Pedosphaera parvula Ellin514: one gene and its partner. The protein of the gene in region 2 interacts with the protein of the main gene of each other region in a pairwise test. Links are inferred from orthologs where the notes say so. Each region holds a gene or a part of one and is shown on either strand. Other genes may lie near its edges. The genes, in order: pepT and tpiA.

Evidence for each region.
Region 1: the proteins of tpiA (region 2) and pepT interact in binary tests that used the Escherichia coli proteins (3 or more experiments, as listed by UniProt). The link is inferred for Pedosphaera parvula Ellin514 from one-to-one orthologs.

The regions. Positions count from the first base shown.
Region 1 is NZ_ABOX02000075.1:13,419-21,825, forward strand. Bases 3,745-6,743 are described here. They hold pepT (peptidase T), read right to left. Parts: upstream 5,909-6,743; coding sequence 4,580-5,908; downstream 3,745-4,579. Other genes in these bases: CFLAV_RS29905 (GAP family protein), read right to left, coding at 3,745-3,770; CFLAV_RS29910 (GAP family protein), read right to left, coding at 3,758-4,522; CFLAV_RS29920 (dipeptidase), read right to left, coding at 5,905-6,743. In the rest of the region: CFLAV_RS29895 (SLC13 family permease), read right to left, coding at 1-1,536; more of CFLAV_RS29905, read right to left, coding at 3,057-3,744; more of CFLAV_RS29920, read right to left, coding at 6,744-7,332; glsA (glutaminase A), read right to left, coding at 7,474-8,407. UniProt on the Escherichia coli protein: Cleaves the N-terminal amino acid of tripeptides.
Region 2 is NZ_ABOX02000014.1:712-9,783, forward strand. Bases 3,219-6,164 are described here. They hold tpiA (triose-phosphate isomerase), read left to right. Parts: upstream 3,219-4,282; coding sequence 4,283-5,047; downstream 5,048-6,164. Other genes in these bases: CFLAV_RS12775 (phosphoglycerate kinase), read left to right, coding at 3,219-4,215; secG (preprotein translocase subunit SecG), read left to right, coding at 5,060-5,485; CFLAV_RS12790 (peptide ABC transporter substrate-binding protein), read left to right, coding at 5,495-6,164. In the rest of the region: CFLAV_RS12755 (hypothetical protein), read right to left, coding at 1-236; CFLAV_RS12765 (hypothetical protein), read left to right, coding at 716-928; CFLAV_RS12770 (hypothetical protein), read right to left, coding at 1,222-2,331; more of CFLAV_RS12775, read left to right, coding at 2,959-3,218; more of CFLAV_RS12790, read left to right, coding at 6,165-6,916; CFLAV_RS12795 (hypothetical protein), read left to right, coding at 7,026-7,214; CFLAV_RS12800 (ABC transporter permease), read left to right, coding at 7,244-8,179; CFLAV_RS12805 (ABC transporter permease), read left to right, coding at 8,172-9,072. UniProt on the Escherichia coli protein: Involved in the gluconeogenesis. Catalyzes stereospecifically the conversion of dihydroxyacetone phosphate (DHAP) to D-glyceraldehyde-3-phosphate (G3P).

The DNA of each region.
Region 1 (8,407 bases), on a different replicon or contig from region 2:
AAGCAAGGCGGTCAGCACGAAGAGCCCGGCGAGCAATGCATATGGACCAGCATTACCCACCAGGTTGACAAGCCTCTCAGCCATCAGGTTCGCTGCACCCGTCTTCTCCATCGCCATCGAGAGCGGCATCATTGCACCAACCAGGATGACCGTTGTCCAATTGATGGAACGATACGCTTGCGTTACTGTAAGCACCTTCAGCAAAACCATGGAACAAGCCGCAACCAATCCTGCAATGACTGCAGGAACTGCGTCCGTGGCAAGAAGTATCACCATTCCGACGAGCACCGCGATTGCTCGCTTCGCTCCAACTCCCATCGGCACGGCTTGCCGGCGCACCACTTCCGGTGAGTCGACGACTAGAACATCTGGATCATCGAGGTGTTCATCAAGCGCCTCCCAGGTTCCCTGAAGAAGCAGTGTATCGCCAGCTGCCAACACGGTTTCGTTTGGCCCCAAGTCCTCGCCTTTGCGTTGCACGGCCAGGATGACGAGATCACTACTGGGGGTGACCATCCCTGGAAACACTGCTGTGCCAATCATCCCCGACCGGGGAGGAATCACCAGTTCCCCCAGACCCGACGTGCGGTTGAACAGAGCGTCCGCGACATCTGCGGCCGCATGCTCCGAACGAAAGGCAAGAATTTTATCTGTCGCCAGACTACACGCCGTTTTTGCTTCACCTCGAACGATGAGAATGTCGCCACATTCCAGTGTGGAGCGCTGTAAAGGGCCACCTTCATCTCCCTCTTGAATGGAAACCAGCGTCAGGCCCGGATAGTCCTTGAAATCGATACTGTCCGAGGACAACCCTATGTAAGACGAATGCGGCCGCACACGCAGCCGGAAAATCCCATCGTCGAGCGTGTACTGCTCGATGAGCGTCTGGGCGTGTTTGCTGAGATTGGATGGAATTGTCCGGCCCCTCCGCTGCGGCAGCAGGCGCTCCCCGAAAATCGCTATGATAGCCATGCTGCCAAGCAGCAGGGGGACGCCGACGATGGCGAACTCAAAGTAGCCGAAGGCTCCGATTCCCGCGTTCGTGCCGGCCTCTGAAACGAGGACGTTTACAGGTGTCCCGGTGAGCGTTAACATCGACCCGGCATGCGCTGCGAATACCAGTGGCATGAGCAGCTGCGACGGCGAGCGGCCGAGCTTGATCGCCATCACGACGACCATTGGCAGGAGTGCTGCGACTGCGCCATTCACGCTGATAAGCGCTGTGAGTAATGCGACCAGCAGCATGATAAAAATGAGCAACCGCGTGTGACTCTTCCCAGCCTTGGCGATCAGGAATTTCCCCGCCCACGCTGTTACGCCCGTTGCATCGAGTCCCGCACTGACTACGAACAGGGACGCGATGAAGATCACGGCAGGATCGCCAAGACCGCCCAAAGCTTGTTCCGCATCCAGAATACCCGTGGCATAAAGCGCCAATGCCAGCCCAATGGCCACAATCACTACCGGGATGCGGTTCCACGCGAATAGTGCCACCACTACGACTACCAGGGCGAAGGTAATGGCAATGTCATTCATAGTGTTCGTCCCTCGGCTGAATAAGATCAATCTCGAGTCCCGTGTGCATACACTTCTCGATTGCTGGTCAGACGCTCCGGCGACAGCATTGTGTCAACCTGCTCCCGCGTGAGGACGCCTGACTTCACCACAAGTTCGGCGATGTTGGCATGGCTCGCCAGTGCTTCTTTTGCCATCTTGGCTGCTGGCCCATAACCAATGTGTGGGATGAGCGCGGTGATTACTCCAACGAAGGAATCAACTTCTCTGGCGAGACGCTCCCTATTAGCAGTGATTCCCTCAACACAGTTCACGCGCAACGTCGTCATTGCTGCAGTCATCCATTTAAGATTCTCAAACAGCACGTGGGCCATGACAGGTTCAAATGCGTTGAGCTGGAGTTGCCCCGCTTCCGCAGCCATGGTCATCGTCACATCCCCGCCCGGCGACCACGAATGCCACCTCGTTCACAACTTCAGGAATGACCGGGTTCACCTTGCCCGGCATGATGCTCGATCCCGCCTGCCTTGCCGGAAGATTAATCTCATTGAGCCCCGCCTGAGGCCCCGAACCAAGGAGCCGCAGATCATTGCAAATCTTCGAGAGCTTCATCGCACTGCGCTTGAGCGTTGCGGAGAGTTCCATAAAAACTCCAACATCGGTGGTCGCTTCAATCAGGTTTGGCGCGGTGACAATCTTGTAACCGGTGATATCTGCGAGATGCTTGCGCACGGCCTCAGCGTAGCGTGGATCAGCGGCAATGCCCGTTCCAATCGCTGTTGCCCCCAGATTGATCTCTCCAAGGCGCTGAATGACACCATGTAGGGTCGCGTGATCCTCTGCCAACGTGACAGCGAAGCCTTCGAACTCCTGCTCCAGTGTCATCGGCACCGCATCCTGCAACTGCGTGCGTCCCACTTTCACAATGCCTGCAAACTCCCGCCCCTTATCATGAAACGCTCGCCCCAAAAGCTCGAGTTCAGCGAGCAGCCGCTCGATGGATAGGCATAACCCGATCTTTAGTGCTGTCGGATAGGTATCATTCGTACTCTGACTCCGGTTCACGTGATCATTGGGATCAAGGTGTTCATAGTTGCCCTTTGAGAAACCTGCCAACTCCAATCCGCGATTGGCAATTACTTCATTAGCATTCATGTTTGTGGACGTTCCCGCCCCACCCTGCAGGATGTCCACGATGAATTGATCCTGCAATTTGCTATCCTTGATCTCCTCGCACGCGCGGTCGATCAAATCAGCCTTGTCACGCTCCAGGACTCCAATTTCGGCGTTGGCACGCGCCGCAGCCTGTTTCACGCAGGCATAGCCGAAGATCAAGTCAGGATACTCAGAGATTGGGCGTCCGCTGATGGCAAAATTATCGAGCGCACGGCTGACATTTAACCCCCAATAAGCATTCGCCGGTATCTGCTTTGAGCCAAGACTGTCCGTCTCAATCCGCACGGGTCCATCAGCGGAGGCGAGGGTGTGAATGCTCCTGTGAAAAGCTCTGTTTGCTCGTTGATCGCTCATTGTTTCCTCCCTTATTTATGGGTATTTGTAATCGCTGTCTCAGCACCGTGGCCCATCAATCCAGTCACGCCTTTCGTAATAAACCAAACTCCAAAAATCAATGAAGCCACGATCGTAATCGCCCGGCTCCGACGCTCCAGCCAGGCTAGCAGCAGTTCCAGCACTCTGGCCGATTGTTTCGGCGCCACAGCGCGACTGATGATCGGCGCCAGCACAAGTGCCTGCGCAGCCACGGCGAAGAAAAGATACGCGAAGATGCTGGCCGTCAGCCCCAACTGCGCCTCATCGATGACGGCGATGGCTGAGAGCGTAAAGATCCACTGCTTCATCCCAATCAACATCAGCAATGCGCCCATGCCACACGCAGTAAGTGCCGTGATCCCATCCAGGGCCGTCATCCACTTGGGCGGCGGTGCATCCGGATCTTCTTCCTTGCACAACGTCTTGATCACGGTGGCCAGCAGCAGAACCCCCACCATCAACAGCATCGTCGAAGCCATAAAATTGGCTCCAACCTCACCGCCTGCCCTGACGGCCGAAATAAAAACATAACCAAATAAAATACCCTGCAACACACGCACTATCATCGCTCCGACTGCGAATGCCGTCGCTTTGACCATGCCCCCTTCCCCGCGCAAAAAGAGCAATGTCATGATGGCCCACATCGGTCCGCCAAACGAGGCTCCAATGATCAGTGGCAGCAAACTAACCATCAACTTAGCCATACAAAAGCAAGGTCATTAAAGTGAATCCACAACGTGCCATGGATCGGTAAGCCCATTGCAGTCGTCGTCGGCGAACCGTGCGTACCACCATGTGCCAGCAAATCAGTCGTTCCTTTCCACATAAACCATACCCCCAAAATCAACGAAGCCACCATGGTGATCCTCCGGTTGTGGCGTCCCAACCAAACCTGTGTAATCTCCAGCAATTTAGCAGCCTGCATTGGTGCAAAAACGCTGGTAATGATAGGCGCCAGCACCAGCGAATACGCTGCCACAACAAAAAAGAGATACATGAGTATCCGGCCCAACCGGCTCAACTGTACCTCGTTTATGACGGCAATGGCTGAGAGCGTAAAGATCCACTGTTTGATCGAAATCACCATGCTCAGTCCGCCTATGCCAAACGTCGTGAGCGCCGAGGCTGCGCTGAGACTCGTCATCCACTTCGGTGGTGGTGCGTCAGGATCGCCTTTCTTGCGCCATGTCCTGACGACGTTGATGAGCATGATGATGCCAGCCATCAACAGCAGAATGGAAGCGATGGGATGGGATGCGTACTCGCCACCAGCTTCGCCGGCGATAACGAACACGCAGCCGAACAAAATACTTTGAATTGTGCGAACCCCCATGGCGCCTGCGGCAAACGCCATTGCTTTGATCAAGCCCCTTTCACCACTCAACAAAAGCAGGGTCATAACGATCTCCAGCGGCAGCACAGAGGCAACGAAGACCACTGGCAGCAAGTTAGCCATTACCATTCCCATAAACCACCTGGGCCATCACAGCGAATCCACGAAGCCGGAGCTGCTTTACCCTGACCAGTCCACCAAAGCAGCAGTATCAGCCGCTCCCTTCCTATGCCGGTTTCCTTGAATTGCAGTTGGCGCCGCACTCGTTGGGCTACTCCACAATTCCCCGAGCTTCACGCACATCTCTACCGCGCGGGCCATGTTCTGCACGCTGATCCATTCGAGTGGACCATGGATGTTTTGCATGCCGGTGAAAAGGTTGGGTGTAGGCACACCCATCTCAGTTAGACGCGAGCCGTCAGTGCCGCCGCGCGTGGGACTGGAGAAATGTTTGATGCCTGACTCGTCACATGCCTCCCGTGCCAGTTCAACGGGACGCATGTCCTCCTCAAGCCAGTACCGCATGTTGCGATACTGTGGCGTGATGGTGCAGTTGATCCTGGCGCGTGGTTCGGTAGCCTGCACCGTGGTGCAGACCTGCTTGAGCAATTCGCCATGATCGCGCAGGCCATCCAGTTCGAAGTCACGAAGGATGAAGCCAAGGTCCGCTGCTGCTGGCGTGCCACTCATCTGGTAGACATGGATGAAACCCTCACGGTCAGCGGTAGTCTCAGGAGTAAGCGTGACCTGAGGCATTGTATTTATGAGCTTGGCGGCCAGATGCAGGGCGTTGACTAACTTGTCCTTGGCCTGCCCCGGATGAATCGATACACCCTGAATGTGCACGACCGCCTTGTCCGCCGAGAACGTCTCATACACAATCTCCCCAAGTTCACCGCCATCCAGTGTGTAGGCAACGTCGCATCCCAAGTCGGCTGGCAAGCGGGCGTGTACGCCGCGACCGATCTCTTCATCTGGTGTAAAACCAATTCGGATCGGGCCATGAGGCAGGTCAGGATTTTGCAGCAGATGGCGGGCAAAGGTCATGACAATCGCCACACCTGCTTTATCATCTGCCCCGAGGAGGGTGGTCCCACTGGCCGTAATGATGTCATCCCCTGCTTTCCTGGCCAGGTACGGAAACCGTTTGGGTGATAGCACGGCGTTCTGGTCGTCGGGTAGAACGATGTCACTGCCATTGTAGTTGCGGTGGACAATAGGCTTCACACCGGTTCCGCTGAAGGCAGGTGCCGTGTCCACATGGGCCAGAAAAGCGATGGTGGGTATTTCGGCCTTCACGGTGCTCGGGATACTGGCTATGACAGCGCCATAGTCGGTCAGAGTCACATCCTGCGCACCGATGGACTTCAGTTCATTCACCAGAAGTTTGAGCAGGTTGTACTGCTTCTCTGTGCTGGGTGAAGTGGCAGACTTTTCGTCACTCTGGGTGTCGATGCGGGCATAACGCACGAAGCGATCTTCAAGTTCGCTGTCGAATTTTGATTTCATTTGCGCACTTTTTTTCGCGGCAATTGAGCCAATTCTCCCAGATAGACAATCGCCGTTTCGACACCGCGATGGAACATCTCGATGGTGTAATGCTCATTGGGAGAATGCAGTCCGTCGCTTTCCAGCCCATAGCCCATCATTACCACTGGAATATTCATCATGTTGTAGATGTCCGCAACAATGGGGATGCTGCCACCGCCGCGCGTGAAAATCGGCTTATGCCCCCACCCTTTCTCATACGCCCGCTCTGCGGCTTGCATTTCCGGCAGATCAAACGGGATCAACGCAGGCTTGCCCTTGGTCAACAAGGTAACTTTTACCTTCACGGTCGGCGGCGTGATCGATTCAATGTATTTACTCAACAGCTTGTAAATCTTGTCGGGATCCTGATCGCCAACCAGACGGCAACTCACTTTGGCACCGGCCCTGGCAGGGATGATGGTCTTGGGTCCGGGACCTGAATAACCACTCCACATGCCGTTGATTTCAAGCGTTGGACGGGCTGACAGGCGCTCGCGAATCGTATATTTCTTATCCCCCCACACAGCCGGCACGCCCGTGGCTTCTTTGAACTGTTTTTCGGTCAGCGCCGCCTTCGAAATCATCTCGCGCTCTTTCGCGGTCAGCGGAACGACGTCGTCGTAGAACCCTGGCACCGCGATGGTATTGTCGGGTTTGTAGAGCTTCGAAAGAATTTCCACGAGCGCAAGCGCGGGATTGTGCGTCGCTCCGCCCCAGAAACCGCTGTGCAGATCTTCCTTCGGTCCCTGAACCTCGAGCTCGATATAAGTCATGCCTCGCAAGCTGTGCGCAATGGCCGGTTCTTCAATCGCGCGCATCCCCGAATCGCTGATCACGCACACGTCGGACTTGAGCAACTTCAGGTTCCTTTTGATAAAAGGCGCGAGATTGGGGGAAGAAATTTCTTCCTCGCCTTCAATCAGAAACTTCACATTGACCGGCGCACCGCCGCTGGCTTCCAGATACGACTCGAGGGCTTTGACATGGATGAACAGTTGCCCTTTATCGTCCGTCGCACCACGTGCATAGATCTTGCCACCCCTCTCGACTGGTTCGAAAGGTGGTGTATTCCAACCATCCTTCATCTCGGCAGGCACCACATCATAGTGTCCATATACCAGGACGGTTGGCTTGTTCGGCCCCGCACCCATCCACTCGGCATACACGACTGGATGGCCGCCCGTGGGCATTACTTTAGCGTTCTTGATGCCCAGCGCATGCAAATGCGCTGCCAACCATTCTGCTGCACGTTTAACGTCACCAGCACGTGCCGGATCGCCGCTCAGGCTGGGGATGCGGATAAATTCGTGAAGCTCGTGTCGAAATCTCTCCGAATGCTCGCGCGAATACTTGCGTGGTGCCTCCGTGGCTTGCTCCTGCTCGCTGACTTGAAGACTATCCATCCTGCCACGACCCCTTATATAGGTTTTGTGTTTTGCTCTCGGTAACATAACAATTCTCCAATTTGCGGGAGTCGGAAGTTCGCCTCCCTATTTAAATTACGATTCAGCTTCCGGCAACGAAGGGGCGCATTCTCCATCGCCTCAATCAGCAGGTTTTGAGACAAACAGGTCCATGCCCAATCGCTCCGAGAGAAACCTGGCAACGAGTTGCCCTTTGACACTGTTTCCAGCTTGGTCGAGCGGCGGCGCAAAAGTCCCCAGTCCACCTTTGCCCGGCGACACAGTGACAATCCCCCCGCCGATCCCGCTCTTTCCTGGCAACCCAATGTCGTAAAGCCAGTCACCCGAGGTCTCGTACAATCCAGCCGTGGTCATTACCGCCAAGGCATAATGGCAGACCGACGCGTCAACCACCTGCTCTTTGGTCAGGGGATTCACTCCGCCATCAGCAAGCGTGGCGCCCATGACCGCCAAATCCCTCGCGCTCACGTTCAACGAGCATTGCCTGGTGTACAAGTCGGTTACCTGCACTGGATCGAAAAAAATGCGATCGTAGCTCTGGAGCAGGCGCGCGATGCTCCGGTTCCGGTGGTTGGTTTCCGATGCTGAATGATACACTTCGTGGTCCAGTGAAAGTGTTCGGCCCGCGAAACGGGACAAGCCGTCGTGAATGAACCGCCACTTGTCGTCATGGGTTATGCCCGGCACGAGACTCGTTGTCGCGATTGCTCCCGAGTTAACCATCGGGTTCGTTCTGCCATCCTCGGCGCGTTCGATGGCCGAAAGCGAATTGAACGGAAGTCCGGTGCTGTTCACCCCTAGTCTCTTACGGGCCGCCTCGGGACCCAGGGCTTCACACACCAAGGCGAAAATGAACGGTTTGGACACGCTCATGATCGCAAACTCGTATTCCGCATCGCCAGCCTCATACACATCGCCCTTGGTACCGACCACGCATATGCCGAACAAATCCTTCGGCACTTCAGCCAGCGCCGGATAAACCTGCGAATTCTCTCCTTCCGGGTTTAACTTGAAACGCTCATGTGCCTCGGCCACCAATTCCCTCACCTTCTCG
Region 2 (9,072 bases):
TAAATGGATTGTGGGTCGATACGGTAGGCGACGACGGAGGTGGGGTGTCGGATGGTTTGGAGGTTTTCCTGGCTGCCGAAGACCTTTACGGGATCGACAGGAGGCCAGGTGGGTGTGGTTGCTGTTGGTGGTGACGGGTTGGTTTGTGCATCGGCGGTGATAGGGAGAATTGCGAACAGAGATAGGATTAGTGTGATGATCTGGAGTTTTAGATGGGCGGCGAAATTGTGGTGCATGGGATTTTGTGTCCTGCTTGTTTCGGTGGTGAGTTTAGCGGGGGCGAGGGAAGGATACAATTGTTTTGGCCATGCGGGTATCCTGAAGGATGAACAAGGTGCGGGTGGTGGTGGGGATTGGATCACCGGCCGCGTCCGCGGACCAGCTCGATGGGTTTTGGCAGGGTCACCGACGAGGTTTGAATTCGGGCGAAGCCTCATTCCACCTGTTAATTGATTGCTGGCGCGCGGTATGAAGGGCCCATGTCGCGTACGCGTAGAACTACGCGACTGTACGGATGGTTCGGTGGGTTTAAGAAATTTGGTTAGTGCCAGCGGAGGTGGTTGAGGGTTCCTTGGTAGGGCCAGTCTTTGGAGTCCTGGACGAGGCCGGCGTGGACGGGGTTTTGTCGGACGTAATCGAGTTTCTCGAGGTAACTCTCCTGGGTTCGCAAGCGATGGTGGAAGGGTTTGGATTGCCAGCGGATTTTTGAATACTTGTGGCGCAGACTGAACTGGCCTTTCCAGTAGGTGACCCAGTCGTCAAATTTGATGGAAGTGTCGTGAGGGCAAGCAAAGATGTGGATGTGATCGGGCATGATGAGGTAACTGCCGATGAGCCAAGCGGGGGAATCCTGCCAGACTTGCAGGAGAAGGGAATGGACGAGGTCGTTGGCAAGCAATTTGGCACGGTCTTCGGTGCAAAGGTTTAGGAATACGATGGTGGGTCCATGGGATTGGATGTGGACTCCACGGGCAGGGTAAGGTGCTTTTCCTGATTGTTGGGGTGGATCACCGGGCACGGGGAAAGGTTTCTCGGAAATGAATCAAGGAGTCGAGGAGGAAATTAGGAGAATCGTGAATGGAGGTTTTGAGGTCGTGAGTCGCGTCCGCGTGTCGGCTCGATGGGGTGAATGGAGTCGCCGACGGGGTTAGAATTCGGGCGAAGCCTCATTCCACCATTAAATTGATTGCTGGCGCGCCTGATTGGGTCGCGTACGCTAATCTAATAGTTGGGGTAGGCTTGCTTGGAAACGCTTTTGCCGGGGAGAGGTTCGTTGTTGTTGGTTTCGCTGTCTGGTGAATTATTCAAGACGGCAAGGGAGACGAGGTGGGGATTGGTCTGGATGACGCTGAGGGCAATGTTGAGGTTGGTGTTTTGCAGCGGGGCGGGGATGGTCGATGTGTTCCAACCGAATCCGGTGATGATGGTTTTCCTGGTGACGGCGGTGCCTTCGAAGCTGGTGGAGGCATCGTGCACCCAGTTGATGTATTGGAGAAATTGGTTGGAACTGGTGGGGCCGCCCTGATCGATGTAGATTTGCTGGCCAACGGCGTCGAGCGGGTAGGTGCCCCAGCGTTTGCGGGTGTAGGAAAAGGAGCCGACGTGGTTGATGCCTGTGTTGTAGGTATCTTTCAGATACTGGGCGCCGGCGTTTTGGAAGCTGTAAATGCCGCCCGTGCTGTGTCCAGCAACGCCGCCGGAGATGATGGTGACAAATTGTTTGAGGCCTTTGTATTCAAGATTGGCGTAGCTGTTGGCGAGCAATTGACTGAAGCAGGAGGGATAGAGATAGGTGCCACCGGTGTAAGTGCAGTCCTTATGAGTGGTCCAGTAGTTGGGCCGATTCCAGAGTTCGAACAGTTGGACGCGATCATGGAAATGCTTGACGATGGGGACGACTGCCTGGCCGGCGTAGTTGTTGATGTAGTTGTTGAGGCCGTTGCCGTTCTGGCATTCGTAATTGTTGGTATTCCATTCCGATTGCGTGCCCAGCCATGAGGTGTTGTCGATGAGGCCGATGATTTGGAGCCCGGCGGCACGCGCATTGTTTACCACGGTGTCGTAATAACCGAGCATGGTATCATTCCAGGCAGTGTTGGTGCCGATGAGGCGGAATTCGATGCGCAGGTATCCGACTTTTTCACGGACAAGACTGGCGGCTTTGGCCGGGGTGAGGAGGGGATTGCCGGAATTGTCGATCACTCTGCCGGAATCAATACCCATGGTGCCGCCTGCATGGGTGTCGTTGGCGAGGCAAAAGAGCATCAGGCTGAGAGTGAGGATGCGGATGAATGGGTGTCGGGAAGCAACAGGTGAGAAGTGTGTTTTCATGACAGGCTCAATTGCATGTTCTCGACTGTCCGGGGACGAGGTAGAGATGTCGAAAATCGCCGATTTTGTCAACGGAAAATCCCTATGCGCGAGTGCGAAAGAATTTTGAAGGCTTTCGATCTGGTTTGTGTAAGTGGTTGATGGGCAATGGAAGATAGTTTTGGATGCAAGGAGGGGGTGGACAGGCTATGTCCAACCCCCCTGCTAAGGTTGTGGGCATGACGATTGAGCTATTATCCAAATGGCGAGATCGGAAAAAGGAGGAGTGGCGGGGAGGAGGGCGGGTTATACACAACAATAATCGCCCCTCCCGTTTTTGTGGGCCTTTTGATCGCTGGCGTTGTTGCTCGTCAGTCGCAGCCCCATTAGGGGATGCTCCTTCCTCGCGCCTAGCCAGCAATCAAAATTCCCACAAAAACCATTGTATGAACTGGAATCTGGGACGGAAACGGTGCGGTTCGGAAGGTATCGGAAGCCATTGGAAGGTATTAGAAGGTATCGGAAGGTTGAAAAAAATTTTATGGGGAGTTGGAATTGTGTATTGGCTATTTTTAGGCAGTAAAAATGGGGTGCGAATTGGCTTTGACTCGCCGGGTGGCTAAGGTATCTTCTCGCCCCTGCTGATTTATGGCTAAACTGACGGTAAAAGATCTGAATGTTCGTGGCAAACGCGTTTTGATGCGCGTGGATTATAACGTCCCGATGGAAGAAAAGAACGGGGAAATGGTGATCAACGATGCGACGCGTATCGAGGAGACCCTGCCGACGTTGGAATATTTGATTGGTCAAGGGGCGAAAATTGTTTTGATGGCGCATCTGGGGCGTCCGAAGGGGACGAAGGAGCCGACGATGAGCTTGCGTCCGGTGGCGAAGAAGCTGGCGGATTTGTTGGGTCGCCCCGTGGCGTTTGTGGATGATTGCATTGGCGAGAAGGCCGAAAAAACGGCGAATGCCCTGCAACCAGGGGATGTTTTGGTGGTGGAGAACGTTCGCTATTACAACGAGGAAGAGGCGAATGATCCGGTGTTTGCAGAGAAATTGGCAAAGCTGGGCGATGTGTATGTGAACGATGCATTCGGCGCGGCGCATCGTGCTCATGCCTCGACGGAAGGTGTGGCCCGGGTGATTACGAAGCGGGGCGGGCAGGCGGCTGCGGGCCTGCTGATGGAGCGGGAATTGAAATTTTTGGGCGAAGAATTGGAAAAGCCAGCGCGGCCATTCGTGGTGATTTTGGGCGGGGCGAAGGTGTCGGACAAGATCAAGGTGATCGACAACCTGCTGGACAAAGCGGATACGATTTTGATTGGCGGGGCGATGACTTATACTTTCCGCCTGGCATTGGGCAAGAAGGTTGGGAAATCGTTGGTGGAGGCGGATAAGGTGGATGTGGCGAAGGCAGCCTTGGACAAGGCCAAAGCCAAGGGTGTGCAATTCCTTCTGCCGGTGGATAATACCGTTGCGACGCCGGTGATGACCGATAAGTTGAACAAGAAGGGCAAGCCGATCATTGATTTGACGAATCCGCGTACGAACAGCGGTTTGGACATTCCGGATAACGAAGAAGGTGTGGATATCGGGCCGGAAACCATCAAGCAATACAGTGATGTGATTTCGAAGGCCAAGACCATCTTGTGGAATGGGCCGATGGGGATTTTTGAAGACCCACGATTTGCCGAAGGATCGTTTGCAGTGGGTCGCGCAGTGGCCGAAGCAACCGGGAAAAATGGTGCAAAGAGCATCATTGGGGGCGGCGATAGCGTTAAAGCTGTCAAAAAAGCCAAGTTGGGCGATAAGGTGACTTTTATGAGTACTGGTGGTGGAGCGAGTTTGGAGTTCCTGGAAGGAACAGTTTTGCCGGGTGTGGCAGTGTTGAATGACAAGTAAACCGTGAGCTAACGGGAGTTACCGTGAGTTAACGGGAGCTAACGAGACGTAAATATTTTTTTGACGTATGGATAAAGAACGCAAGCTGATCATCGCGGGCAACTGGAAGATGAACAAGACGGTTGCCGAGGCGCTGGATTTGGTCAGCGACCTGAAAATGGAGTTGGCCAGCATCAAAGAGGTGGATATCGTGGTGTGTCCGCCATTTACGGCGTTGTGCGAGGTTTCGAAAGTGATTTTGCATTCGAACATTCGCCTGGGCGCGCAGAACATGAACGAGCATCAGTCCGGGGCTTATACGGGTGAGATTGCGGCGGGGATGCTCAAGGAATTTTCGGTGCGTTATGTTATTTTAGGTCATTCGGAGCGGCGGCAGTATCAGAAGGAGTCGGATGCGTTGATTTCGAAGAAGGCTTTGGCGGCGCATGCGGCATCGATCAAGCCGATCGTGTGCGTGGGTGAGTTGCTGGCGGAGCGTGAAGGTGGATTGATGGAAAAGGTTTTGGACACGCAGGTTCGCGGCAGCCTGGCGGGCTTGACCAAGCAGCAGATGGAAGAGACGGTGATTGCTTACGAACCGGTTTGGGCGATTGGCACCGGAAAGACGGCCACTTCTGCACAGGCACAGGAAGCGCACGCGTTTATTCGCAAGTTGCTGGTGAGCCTGTATGATGAGGCGACGGCGCGGCGGGTGCGGATTCAGTATGGCGGCAGCGTGAAGGCCTCGAATGCGCGGGAGTTGATGAGCCAGCCGGATGTGGATGGCGCGTTGGTGGGTGGTGCGAGCCTGGAAGTGAGAAGTTTTGGTGACATTATTAAAAATTCAATATAGAAAGAGACGAGTATGGGATTCCTAAGCGTTATTTTAAGCATTATTTTGGTCATTGATTGTTTGTTCCTGATCCTGCTGGTTTTGGTGCAGTTGCCAAAGAAGGAAGCGGGAGCGGGCATGGCTTTCGGTGGCGGCACGGCAGATGCGCTGTTCGGCGCGGGTTCCGGCACGGCTTTGACCAAGCTGACCAAGTATGCGGCGGGTGTTTTCTTCCTGGGAGCGTTTTTCCTCTCGATTGTGAATTCGCATGCTCGCAAGCAAAGTGATTTGGAGTTCCGCAAGCAAGTTGAGAAAGCGGGCGCGAGCGCTCCAGCGGCAGTGCCTGCGACTGCGCCAACGGTTAGCAGTAATGCGCCGATTCCTTTGACGATTACAAGCAATTCAGTTTCGACGACTCCGGTTGCCCCGAAAGTCGGTAGTAACGCCCCGGCCAAATAACCTTGCCCGATGAATTTCGAGACAAGCGCCACCAAAAAAACATTGGGGGCGCTTCGTCCTTTTTATTGGAAAGGTGTGAGCCAGTTGGTGAGCGTGGTTCTGCTGGTTCTTTGTTCCCTGGTGGTTTTCACTGGCTGTGTCCGGCATGAGCCGCGCGCGGATATTGTCATCGTAAATGGGATTGAACCGGAATCGCTGGACCCGGCGATTATCACAGGCGTCGCAGAAATGCGGATTGTCTCGTCGTTGTTCGAGGGGTTGACGCGGTTGGATCCGGTGACTGCCGAGCCGATTCCCGGGTTGGCAGAAAAATGGGAGATTTCACCCGATGGACGTATCTATACGTTTCATATGCGGACAAACCTGCAATGGTCCACGGGCGAGCCGATCACGACGGACGATGTAGTTTATTCGTGGTTAAGGGCATTGGATCCGAACACGGCCAGTGATTATGCGGGGCAGCTGTTTTATCTGGTAAATGGCGAGGCGTATACCAGCGGTAAAATAAAGGATACTTCCAAAGTCGGAGTGCATGCGCTGGATCGATACACCCTGCGCGTTGAACTTAATAATCCCACGGCATTCTTTCTGGATCTATGCGCGTTTCCGACCCTCGCGGTGGTTCCCAGGCAATGCATTGAAAAGTATGGTGACCGGTGGTTGATGGCCCGGCCATTGCCAGTGAGTGGGGCATATACTTTGGAGGCGTGGCGCATCAACGATAAAATTCGTGTGCGAAAAAATCCGCGCTATTGGGATGCTGCGAATACAAAGACTGACCTGGTTGACTTTCTGCCGATTGGTTCGCCAACCACGGCGTTGAATCTTTATGAAACCGGTGGCACGGACATTGTGTGGGACAAGGATTTGGTGCCGGTGGAATTGTTGGATGTGCTGCTTAAGCGGCCGGATTTTCATGTAGCGCCAATCCTGGGCACATATTTTATTCGTTTTAATGTAAATAAAAAGCCGTTCAATGACGTGCGCGTGCGCCAGGCATTGGCCCTGTCTCTTAACAAGGAACGGATTACAAAAAAACTTACCAAGGCGGGAGAGGAACCGGCGGAGAATTATACTCCTCCAGGCACTGCCCGCTATCACGCTCCCAAAGGCTTGGGGTACGATCCGGAGAAGGCGCGGAAGCTCTTGGCGGAAGCTGGTTTTCCGGGCGGCAAGGGATTCCCGCGTTTTGAATATATGTTCAATGCTTCTGCAGGTGGTGCAGCAAAGATACATGCGAAGATTGCGGTGGAGATTCAACAGATGTGGCGTGATGAGCTGGGCATAGAGATGGAGCTGCGCCAGGTCGAATGGAAGGTGTATCTGGCGAATCAATCCAAAATCGCTTTCGATACCTGTCGTGCGAGCTGGATTGGCGACTACAACGACGCGGATACGTTCCTGAATATGTTCATGACCCGGGAACGGTAACAATCGGACCGGTTGGAGCAATGCCCGTTATGACGAGTTAATCCGTGCGGCGGACAAGGAGAATGATCTGGCCAAGCGCGAAAAGTTGTTTCAAGAGGCTGAAACTATTTTGATCCGGGATGAAAATCCGATCATACCATTGTATTTCTATGTGGGTTTCAGTTACTTCAACACGAACAGCATCAAAGGGATTTATCCGAACATTCTGGATTCGCATCCGTTGAATGCGATCTCGAAGGTCAAGGTTGAGTCAAAGTCCAAAGCTGGTGGCAACAGTCGGGAGGCGGCCATTCACTAGGTATGTATTTTATTCGTCGCCTATTGATAATGATACCTTTGCTGCTGGTGGTGAGCCTGCTTGCATTTGGTTTGCTGCATCTGGTTCCTGGCGGGCCTTTTGATCGTGAGCGGAAGCCGGCCACGCCTGAAGTGGAGCGGAATATTGCGAGAAAATTTCACACGGATGAGTCCTTGTGGAGGCAGTATCTTCGCTATTTGGGAGTGGGTTATGATAAGGATGAAAAAGGAAATGTTCACTGGTTCGAAGGTGGTTTGATTCGAGGCGATCTCGGGCCTTCGTTGATTTACCGGAATCATTCGGTAAACGACATCATAGCACAGGGGTTGCCGGTATCACTGCCGTTGGGTTTCATGGCCTTTGGGTTTGCACTTGGCCTCGGTGTTCCGCTGGGTTTTCTGACCGCTGTGAAGCGGGGGAAATGGGAGGATTATGCCGGAAGTTTTCTGGCGATTCTGGCGATTTGTATTCCGGGAGTTGTCATGGGACCGGTTCTAGTGGTGGTTTTTGCAATCCATTACCATTGGTTCCCGGTGGCACTGTGGGAATCGTCATGGCATGCCGTGCTTCCGATGATTGCGCTCGGGATTTATTATTCAGGCCGCATAGCTCGATTGATGCGGGAAGGAATGTTGAATGTAATGCAGTCCGAGTTCATCACCGCAGCCAGGGCGAAGGGGATGAGCGAGACCACGCTGTTGCTCAAGCACGCGGTACGGATCGCGATTCTGCCGGTGGTTTCCTATGCCGGACCGATGCTGGCAGATTTGCTAACCGGGTCGTTTGTGATCGAAAATATTTTTCAGATTCCCGGGTTGGGCACGCCTTTCGTGAACAGTTTTTTGAACCGTGATTACACCGTGCAGATGGGGTTGGTAATTCTTTACGCTGCGTTACTGCTGACGCTTAATCTTTTGGTGGATCTGGCCTATCTGGCACTCGATCGGAGGGTGAAATATGAGTGAGCCGCTGATCAGCCCGGAACCCAAGCCCGCGGCAACATTGCCGGGCAGCACGGGAGCATCTTTGACTCCAGAACCGAAGTTGAACAACAATCCGCAGGTTCATCTCAGCCCGAACCAAAAGGCCTGGCGGCGGTTCAAACGTAATCGTCCCGCAGTGATTGGAGCCTGGTTCCTGATTATTCTGGTGATAGTGGTGATCGCCTGGCCGATGGTGCTGAAAGTCGCCAGCAAGTCGGGGCCGAGGGGTTTGGCGTTTGCGGTGCAGTTTGATCCGGACAAGCTTACCGATTCCTCCTTTGATCCGCCCAGTGCGCAGCATTGGTTCGGCACAGATGTGCATGGAAGAGATTTGGTGTCGCGCATTCTTTACGGGGCGCAAGTTTCGTTGCTGGTTGGCGGCTTTGGGGCGCTGATCAGTCTTATTATTGGCGTGTTGTGGGGAGCCATTGCGGGTTATCTTGGTGGACGCTGGGATAATTTCATGATGCGCGTGGTGGATATCCTTTATTCCCTGCCTTCGATCATTTTCGTCATCGTGCTAATAACCGCTTTTGAAGGCAGAATCAGAACTTTTTTCTTTGATCACCTTGCCGGCAGCAACCCTGAACTTGCCAATAATCTGGTGAAATTCACCAGACTATTTTTGTTAATCATCGGATTGGGCGCCGTTTCATGGTTGAACATGGCGCGAATTGTTCGTGGCCAGGTGCTGGTTCTTCGCAGTCGTTCCTTCGTGGAGGCGAGCAAGACGTTGGGTGCGCGGAACCGGCATATTCTCCGGCATCACATTTTGCCAAATGTTTTTGGAGTGGTGATCGTATATCTTACTTTAACTGTGCCTGCGATTGTCTTGTATGAATCGTTTCTAAGTTTTCTTGGGTTGGGCATTCAGC